Regions from separate parts of the Sphaerochaeta pleomorpha str. Grapes genome, predicted to be linked through region 3. Evidence: riboswitches for the same ligand, from Rfam matches in the RefSeq annotation. Region 3 holds a riboswitch; each other region holds the start of a gene.
What was found. Region 3 has a riboswitch for cobalamin ahead of SPIGRAPES_RS09505 (ribonucleoside triphosphate reductase). Riboswitches for the same ligand answer to the same signal wherever they lie in the genome.

Region 1 (3,280 bases), 620 kb from region 3:
TATAGCTGTTAATAGAAGACCTTTTTCTCTTTAATGATACAACCGTGCTCAGGGAAAGTGCACTGTTCTAAAATCTTGCACAGGAGCCTACACTCCTAAAGGAATACTACCATGAAAAAACCCTTCATAGTTCTTATCCTGATTGCTTTAGTAACTACGGTAAGCTTGTTTGCTGGTTCTGAGACAACTGCAGATGCGAGCCTTACCCTATCTGCCGAAATCTTGGGTATCAACATGATGAAACTGACTGCGTCTCCATTCACCCCCGAAACTCCTAGTATCGACCTATTCAATGGAGCTGCCGACAACGAAAATCTGGAAGAAATCAGCAGCGCAGAAGAAGTCGCGGACATCGCTTGGTTGAGCATCCTTACCAACAGGAGAACGGGTTTTTCAATCTATGTTTCAGCTACCCCTTTGGTAAATGCTGACAAAAACTATGAAATCGATTACAAGATTTCAATGAATGAAACCTTCACGTACGCATCAAAACCGACAAGTCTCCCCTTCGTAGAAATAAAGCCAGGAATAACAGGCCTTTCCGCTTTCAGTTATCCGATCTCAATCGATATCAATGATGATCAATATGCAGCTGCCTTGGAAGGAACCTACACCGGAACTGTTACCTTCACCTACAAAGCAAATTAACCAGGGTAACCATTTTTACCCAGAAAGCTTCTCTTGAAAAGAGGAGCTTTTCTTCTTCTTTCCTTATCAGAAGTTCATGAAAAGTAAGAACTCCGTGCAGAAATCAGGATTAATCGAAAAACCAGCAGTATTTTCAAGTTATTTACAAGAATATTAATCCATTATGCTATTTTTTTCTGAAGTTATGTAACATGTTTGTCATAACAATTTTTTTTCACTTCTTTTCACTATATAACTTTATACTTTCCTACATATTTTTTTTCTGTTTTATTCACTATTAATATATCTTTCTATTGACATATGTTTCCAACGGTTACATTCTATATACGTATTCAAAGATAATTCGCTTGAAGCGATTACATACGGAGAAAAAAATGAAAAGGCTTTTTGCAATCATAGTATCGATAGCTATTCTCTGTTCACTCTCACTATTTGCCGCTGATGGAACAGCAACTACTTCTAGCGCTAAGTTAACCATTTCTGCAACAATACAAGAAGAAAGCAATATCAAGATAACCGACGCAACCCATTCAAGCATAGACAGGAAGGATTTCGATTCTGTCACGCCTTTTACCAAATATGTAATTCTGGGATCGGGGAAAACCGGAGTAATCGCATATGTCCATGTCAAAACCAACAAACATTCAAACTTCACCATCACAATGACCGCCACCCCATTAACCTCAGAAAACAACTCGGCAAAAATTGATTATACAGTCTACTTGGATGAAGGTACTAACGATGTCACCTTCACTACAAATGCATCATCCAACACGAACAATGTCCTTACCGATGGGTATGGAAATGGCCATGGAAACGACAATGGAAACGGTAATGGATGGGGCCATCTGAAAGTTTTTTCCTATCCCCTAGCAATTGACTTAGAAGATACATCCTATGAGGCAGCACTTGAGGATACCTATTCGGGAACGGTCACCTTCAACTACGCATCTATTTAAAAAAATAGTTCCTACACTGTCTTATAAACGGCTACCCTCTTTTTGGTAGCCGTTTCTTATCTGTTGACCAAGGAAGGAACTTGCACTAGCATGGGGTTGCTGGTTCTGGAAAAACGGAACGGGGTGTGATTCCCCGACGGTCCCGCCACTGTAATCGATGATGAAAACAGAGTTTACCATTGTCCCAAGGATGAGAAGGTCTGCTAGTAAGAAGAATCGTAAGTCAGGAGACGTTTCCAGATTGAAATTCTTCGTGGAAAAAGAGACAGCATCCCAGGACTATTCCTGTTTTCGCACTATACCTCCACGAAGAAAGCATATATTTTTTCTGGAGGCCCTTCATGAAGAAGCGCGGAATCTTCTCCCTGGTCTTGCTGCTTGCAGTTTTTACAACGCTTGCCGCACAAGATTACACTGACATCGGAACTGCCTACGAACTCGTCATCTCTGACGAAGCCCTCGCAGAAGCAGAAACAAACAGCTCCTCAAGCGTCACTACTATCACTAGCGAGGAGATCAAAGCATACAATGCTGAGACTACCGCAGAACTGGTAAACAAGGCGATAGGAACAACCTTTTCCTCCTATGGGGCTTTAGGTGCCGCACAGAACGTCCAGATTCGGGGAGCTAGCTCAGACAAAACAGCAGTATATCTCGATGGGGTCCCCCTTACTTCGGCGCACCAGGGAACCTATGACCTTTCCTCCATTCCCCTCAATATGATCGATCACATCGAAATCATCAAAAGCGGTGCAGGAAACCTTGCAAGGACCAATGCCATCGGCGGCATGGTAAACCTAATTACCAAAAAGGGGACTGTAACGGAGAAGCCGTATACCCTCTCGTTTGAGAACGGGTCATTCCTTCCTCTTTCGTATGGTTCATCTGATGTGAGGAATTGGGCCTCACTGACAGACAGCCAGAAACTCGACCTCTCTTACTCCAACAACCTCAACGGCCTTGGTGTTTCTGCAAACCTCGGTGGTATCGTGGCACAGAATGCCTATACCTATGATACCTCTACTGACAGGGCCCTCAGGGAAAATGCAGGGGTAAAGAATATGCATGGGAGTGTGAACCTCGATGGGAATGTAGGTGAGAATATTGCATTCAAGTCGAACAATATGGCTTTTTACCAGAACCTTGGAGTACCGGGATCAACATCCTGGCCTTCTGCGGATACCTATCAAAATGATTTCCAGGCAACCACAAACAATGACTTTACGTTCTCTAATTTGGGATTTGACCCAGTCGAGAGTGTAAAAGCTGTTGTCAGCTATACCTTTGCAAGAACGTTTTTCCATGATGCGATCAATGGGGACAGTACCCATAACAAGCATAAAGCCTACACCCAGGTGGAACAGAACTGGGACCTTGGAGAAAACTACTCCCTTACCTCAGGGATTGACGGCACCTTGGACTATGTTGACAGCACCAAGATCGGGAAGGAAGGACGGTTCATTCCATCGATCTATGCCAATGGAAGCATCTACCTGCCCACTGGCCTTGTCTCATTGCATCCAAGTGTCAACATTGCCTATATCAGCGACACGAACCAAGTGTCACCCAATGCTTCCCTTGGTGTAATCTATGCAATCCTTGATACAACGTCTCTCAAGGCAACGGTAAGCTATGCGGAAAATGTTCCCACGTTCAGCCAGATGTACTGGCCA
Region 2 (3,280 bases), 1.8 Mb from region 3:
CTCTTTGTATTGCAGGTGGGTACCGTGGAATAACGTTACAAGAAATACTTTTGAACCTCCGTACACAATGAGGCCGATTACCGCCGCGCGTAATCCGTAGAAAGCATCTTTGACATACTTGTTCTGGTCGAATTTGCTTAGAAACCTTGCAATGACGATGATTATGATGATACTGGGGGTTATTTCACCCAGTGTTGCGATAATGCCGCCCAAAGGACCTGCAGTCAAGTATCCGGCGTAGGTTGCCATGTTGATACCGATAGGTCCTGGCGTTGATTCAGAGATTGCTATCATATCGGCAATGTCTTTGGCAGTCAGCCAAAGAGGATGGGTCTCTGCAAGGTCATAGAGAAAGGGCAAGGTTGCAAGGCCGCCTCCGATGGCAAACAGGCCGATCTTAAAAAATGCAAAATAGAGACTCAAAAAAATCATTTTGCCTTACCTCTTTTCAGTTTTTGCACCAAAAGACCATAGGTTATACCCAGAAAAATGAACCATATAGGGGAAAAACCTAAAAAAACAGTTCCTATGATTGTTAGGGCACAGAGTATGATGGTAGGAATGTCGATAATGCTTTTCTTGTAGAGTTTCAAAATTGCTTGCGCTATCAAGACGCAGACTGCTACCCTGATCCCCGTAAAAGCCTGCTCCATGATTAGGTTCCCTTCAAGCTGCTTTAATAAGGCAGAAAGAAAGGTAATGATTACCAGCGAGGGGGTTACTTCCCCCAAAGTGGCGACGATTCCCCCCAGGATACCTCGCTTTCTATAGCCTAGCATGGTCGCAGTATTGACCGCGATGATCCCCGGGGTACATTGCCCTACTGCATAGCAATCGAGCAAATCATCTTCGGTTGCCCAATGGTGTTTCTCAACTACTTCTTTTTGGAGCATAGGAAGCATGGCCAACCCTCCGCCAAAGGTAAGCCCCCCGATTTTCACGAAAGAAATATACAGGGACCAGAGACTAGGTTTTTCAGAATCCATGGAACTACCCCCGGAGAATTGCATCCATTTCATTGCGCACAAGAGAATCACACCGTTCATTCAATTCAATGCCAGCATGTCCTTTTACCCAATTGTAGGTGACAGGAAGCTGTTGGTTCAACGTATCCAATGCAACCCAGTATTCTTTGTTCTTTACTGGTTCCTTGGAAGCGGTACGCCATCCGTTTGTTCTCCACTTGGCAATCCAGGAGGTAATCCCATTTCGCACATACTGGCTGTCGGTATTGATGATTACTTTTTTAGGGTTATAGGAAAGACAGGCCTTCAAAGCCTCGATGACCGCTGTCAGTTCCATTCGATTATTGGTGGTAGCCTTTGATCCGCCACTGGCCTCTTTTTCAAAAACGCCATCGGCTCGAAGTACATAAGCCCAGCCACCAGGACCGGGATTGCCGCTACAACCACCATCAGTATAGATTTCTATCTGTGCATATTCCATAAAGGCGATAGTATCCTACGGTTTTATTCTGGTCAACCTGATTAGCTTGACACCATGATGGTACAATCGTAGGATAAGGTGTCTGACGCCAAGGGAAAGGGGTAAAAGCCCCTGCGGTCCCGCCACTGTAAAGGCTGGGAATCTACACCAAAGACACTGCATGATGCGGGAAGTCGTAGATTCTGAGTATGCCTAAGCCAGGAGACCTGACGCAGATTTTTACGAAAAGCCTACGGAGTATAGGCTTGGGTATGGTTCATGCCCGTTATTCCAAAGGGGCCTTATGAAAAAATGCAAACTATTGATTATCTGCATAGCCTTGTTGAGTAGCAACCTGGCGCTGTTCTCACAACCTCAGGCAGAGGTGAAAAATGTAGGACAGACGTACATTGACAGCCTTGGCAACGAGATAGCTCTTTTACCAACACCAATGAGGATTGTAAGCCTGGCCCCGAATGTCACAGAGACAGTAGCAGCTTTGGGAGCACTTGACCGGCTTGTAGGCAGGACTGATTATTGCAATTTTCCTGCTGAGGTTGCTTCTTTGCCAAGTATCGGGACACTGTACAACCCTTCGGTTGAAAAACTCATAGCATTGAGACCTGATTTGGTACTTGCAAGTTCCTTCGTAAGCGACCAGCTGATCACAGCTCTGCAGAAAGCTTCCATTAAGGTAGTGTGCATCAATAAGCAGGAATCCTTTGAGGGAACGTATGCTTTGATCGAAGACATTGCCTTGATTATAGGAAAGGAAGCAGAGGGACAACGCCTAGTCGATTCCATGAAACGAAACGTTGCAAAAGTATTGGAAGCTAGCAAGGACCTCAGTAAACCCCGGGTATATTATATGGTCGATTTCGGTTCTTTCGACGGGACTGCCACCGGCGATACCTTTATCAGCCAGATGATTACCATGGCTGGGGCAATAAACATTGCCCAGGATGCTACAAAATGGACCTATAGCAAGGAATTACTGGTAAAGCAGAATCCCGATTTGATCATTGTCAGCCCAAGGTGGGGAGAAACGGCAGAGGAAACCCTCTCCCTCTTTTCAACGACAAAACCCTACAGCGATTTGTCTGCAACCAAAAAAGGTGCATTTATTCTAGTCGACTCTGACATGCTGAGCAGGCAGGGACCCCGGAGCGCCGATGCACTGATAGCCCTGACAAAGGCTATCCACCCTGAGGTATCCCTTTGAAACGTCATCTTTCCACCATCTTTACGTTTTGTATCATTCTGTTAGGTTTTACATCTCTCACGTTGGGACCAGCGAAAATTTCCTTTGCTGATACCTTGGCAACGTTTCTGGGAAATGAGACAGACCCTTCCTTTCCTTATATCATTTTCAATCTTCGCCTTCCCAGAGTCCTGGCTGCAATTTTCTGCGGGACCATTCTGGGAAGTTCCGGTGCGGTTTTCCAATCTGCACTGAGAAACCCTATGGCTGACCCCTTTGTTTTAGGTGTTTCGAGCGGAGCTTCCTTTGGGGTCGCCCTAGCCATAACACTTGGGTATGCCTCGGTGTTGGGACTCCCCTTCTCTGCCTTGCTAGGAGCCTTGCTCACCACCCTTTTCATTTTCCTGATCGGTTCCCATACAAAGGTCAGCCAGACCACCTTGATCCTTACCGGGGTCGCTGCAAACTATATCTTATCTGCAGGTATGACACTGTTGATGTTTCTCAACCATGAACAGTATGACCGGATCCTATTCTGGACCCTGGGAAGTTTTTCATCCAGCACCTGGTCGCAGGTAGGTTTTACCTTTGTTTGTTCTTTGATCTGCATCATCCCCTTATATATCAGGCATAGGGATTTGGATATGCTGCTCC
Region 3 (3,280 bases):
AATCGGCAAGCTGCACCAGTTTTTCCCTGAATGCAAGTTCATTCTTTGCTTCATAGGCAAGACGTGGGAGATTCAAGGTCACTACACCCACAGACCCTGTGAGGGGATTGGAACCGAATAAACCTCCCCCTCTCTTGCGGAGCTCAGAGGTGTCGAGGCGAAGCCGACAACACATGGAAAGGGCATCTTCGGGGGAAAGGTCGCTATTGATATAATTTGAAAAATACGGGATCCCATACTTGCAGGTCATTTCCATAATGGCATCTGCAACACATCCGTCCCAGGAAAAATCCTTGGTTATGTTGATTGTAGGGATGGGGAAGGTAAAAACCCTTCCACTTGCATCGCCATCCATCATCACCTCACAGAACGCAAGATTGAACATATCCATTTCTGGCTGGAAATCGCCATAGGTTTCCGCTTGGGCGATTCCACCGATGATTACACTCTGGTCCTTCAAGGTGGAAGGAACTTTAAGGTCGAAGGTAAGGTTGGAAAACGGACACTGGAAACCAACCCTGGTAGGGACATTGAGATTGAATACAAATTCCTGGAGGGCCTGCTTTACCTCCTTTTTTGAAAGTCCGTCATAGCGGATAAAAGGAGCGCAGTAGGTATCGATGGAAGACCAAGCCTGGGCCCCTGCACTTTCCCCCTGGGTCGTGAAGGTAGAGTTGACTATTTGGCCTAAAAACGAACGAAGGTGTTTTGCTGGTTTTGAAGAAACCTTGCCACTGATTCCCCCGAAACCCATCGAGAGAAGCTGTCTGAGATCCCAGCCACAACAATAGGGCCCAAAAAAACCAAGGTCATGGATATGGAAGGCGCCTTGCACATGGGCTTCCCTGATTGACTGGGGATACACCTCATGAAGCCAATATTGTTTGGTAAAGGTTTCCCTGATGTAATTGTTCATCCCGTTGACCGATTTCCTGGTGTTGGCATTTTCCTTGATCAACCAGTTCTCGTCATCAAGATAGGAACGGAACAGGTTTGTAGTGGCATCTACAAGTACCTGGCCTTCCCTGATTTTTCTTCGTTGTTCACGATAGAGAATATAAGCCTTTGCGGTGCTGGCTGCATCGCTTTCGATAAGCTGTTCTTCTACCAAGTCCTGGATGGTTTCGACATCAACATGGTCTTTGCCCAGTAGGTTTGCCTTATGCAGAACCTTTTGTGCAAGAAAATCCGCATCAACTGTTTCACCGGACGCTTTTGCAGCCTTTCCAATTGCAAGGGAAATTTTCTGTCCATCGCAGAAAACAACCTGCCCGTCTCGCTTAACAACATGGGTAAGCATGGGTTCCTCCTGCCGTGACACAGGACAGACGTGGATACAGGTATCCACGCCGTTGTCATGCATCGTGACGGCGTGTCTGCATAGGGAGGTCTTCTGGCTCAGGTTCCTCAAATTTGGCTTCCTTCCCAGATTTCTCCAGTGGTTCTTGCCAAATTCTCACCTTTACAGCGGCGGGACCGCGTGGGCATTCATACCCAACTTCCCTTTTCCTATACACACAACATATAGTGTTTTGTAATCAAATATACGCTATTAACAGTAGCTTGTCTGGTATCCTTTGTCAATTGAGTTTTTTAAGGACAGCGCTTAATCGCAAAACAAGCGATGCTCTCGCATCGCTTGCCTGTATCGTTCGGAAGATTTTGAAGCTTATTGCATCATGGGAATTCCGTTATCCCTTTTACTGGAAATACGAATCTGTTTGTAAAGGCCATCGCCTTCGCTCTTTGTATCCACTCCGCCGAAATCATTGAGAGCTGTATGTACAAGTCTCCTTTCATACGGGTTCATGGGTTCAAGCAAACGACTTCTTCCGCTTTTTTTGACCTGTTCAGCCGTTTTAAAGGCCATTCTGATCAACTGTTCCTCATGTCTCATCCTATAGTTTTCACTATCGACAACAATCTTCTGGTCTGGATCGATCTGCCCTGCAAATACATTTGCCAGTAACTGGATTGCATCAAGGTTCTTTCCCTTGCGTCCGATAATGATACTGGAATTCTCACTATCGATATTCAGTCCAAGCTTTCGTTCTTTGCGGAAACCAACCGTAACCGACGCTTCATAGCCCATCTTCTGGATCATGGTAGAAACAAAATCGATAACCTTCTGTTCCAGTTCACTATTGATTGGGGCATCCCCTTGGGCGATATCTGCAACCGGACGGTTGTACATCTGGTTTTCAAGGCCATTGCCTTCATCAAAGTGAATCCTGATCTTTACATTGCTTTTTTTGAAAAGTCCCTTTCTGACGGGCTCGACGATTTCTACATCGAAATCTTCACGTTCGATATGCAATTCTTCAATTGCTTTCGCAATTGCGTCCTGCTCGGTACGTCCTTCGAATTCTTTCATCATATATTATCTCCGTATTGGGAGGGACAACCCCTCCCAGTGTTAAAAATTTCTTTTGGAACGGGGCTACCTCCGTTTTCCCTTGGAACCTTTGTTCGTGGGAAATTGTTTTACTTTGCTTGGCTCTGGTGCCTTTTCGATTTCATTCTTCCGTTTATGGTTGGTATACATCTGTTGAAAAATGGAAAGGGCGTTCATTACCGACCAATACAGGATCAACCCAGAAGGTGCACTATAAAGGACAAAGAAGAACATGAGAGGCATACCATAGGTCATGAATTTCATCATACCCTGCTGGGATCCTGCCGTACTTGCATTCTGGGTAATCTTCATGGAGTAAATCATACTGACCGTGTAGATTATCGGAAGAAGGTGCAATTCGTTTCCAATGAAAGGAATGGTAAAGGGGAACATGAATACCGTATCAGGCATGGACAAATCTGGAATCCAACCGGGGATAAACATGGCACCGCGCAACTCAAAGTGTTTGTTGAGCAACCCATAGAAAGCAATCAGGATAGGGAACTGGACCAACATGGGAAGACAACCGCCCATTGGGTTGATTTTTTCCTTCTTGTAAAGGGCTGCAGTCTCTTCATTCTGCTTAGCAGGATTATCCGGGTACTTTGCCTTGATTTCTTCCATTTTCGGACCGAGGGCGGACATCTTTGCAGTAGAGTCCATACCTTTTTTTGAAATCGGGTACAGTACCAGCTTCAAAAGGAAAGTCAAGATAATGATACCGACACCATAGTTGGGAATTATCTTGTAGAACCAGTTGAGGAGGATCTTCAAAAAATTCTCCAGCCATCCAAGCCAGGAGCTGCTATCGAGTGCCTGCTCAAGGTCTAGGTTTGCAACCTTGAAGCTGTTTGAATCAGCATCATTGTAGATAACCATATCTGC

Region 1: another riboswitch for cobalamin. It lies ahead of SPIGRAPES_RS06850 (TonB-dependent receptor plug domain-containing protein); the one in region 3 lies ahead of SPIGRAPES_RS09505 (ribonucleoside triphosphate reductase).
Region 2: another riboswitch for cobalamin. It lies ahead of SPIGRAPES_RS01505 (ABC transporter substrate-binding protein); the one in region 3 lies ahead of SPIGRAPES_RS09505 (ribonucleoside triphosphate reductase).

The regions. Positions count from the first base shown of each region.
Region 1 covers NC_016633.1:1,488,572-1,491,851, forward strand. Annotated here, with positions in the region: gene SPIGRAPES_RS06840 (hypothetical protein) at 112-648, shown strand; gene SPIGRAPES_RS06845 (hypothetical protein) at 1,023-1,607, shown strand; cobalamin riboswitch at 1,677-1,856, shown strand; gene SPIGRAPES_RS06850 (TonB-dependent receptor plug domain-containing protein) at 1,949-3,280, shown strand, end outside.
Region 2 covers NC_016633.1:323,498-326,777, reverse strand. Annotated here, with positions in the region: gene SPIGRAPES_RS01520 (chromate transporter) at 1-432, opposite strand, end outside; gene SPIGRAPES_RS01515 (chromate transporter) at 429-1,019, opposite strand; gene rnhA (ribonuclease HI) at 991-1,446, opposite strand; cobalamin riboswitch at 1,501-1,674, shown strand; gene SPIGRAPES_RS01505 (ABC transporter substrate-binding protein) at 1,730-2,647, shown strand; gene SPIGRAPES_RS01500 (FecCD family ABC transporter permease) at 2,644-3,280, shown strand, end outside.
Region 3 covers NC_016633.1:2,108,845-2,112,124, forward strand. Annotated here, with positions in the region: gene SPIGRAPES_RS09505 (ribonucleoside triphosphate reductase) at 1-1,300, opposite strand, end outside; cobalamin riboswitch at 1,367-1,549, opposite strand; gene jag (RNA-binding cell elongation regulator Jag/EloR) at 1,670-2,377, opposite strand; gene yidC (membrane protein insertase YidC) at 2,441-3,280, opposite strand, start outside.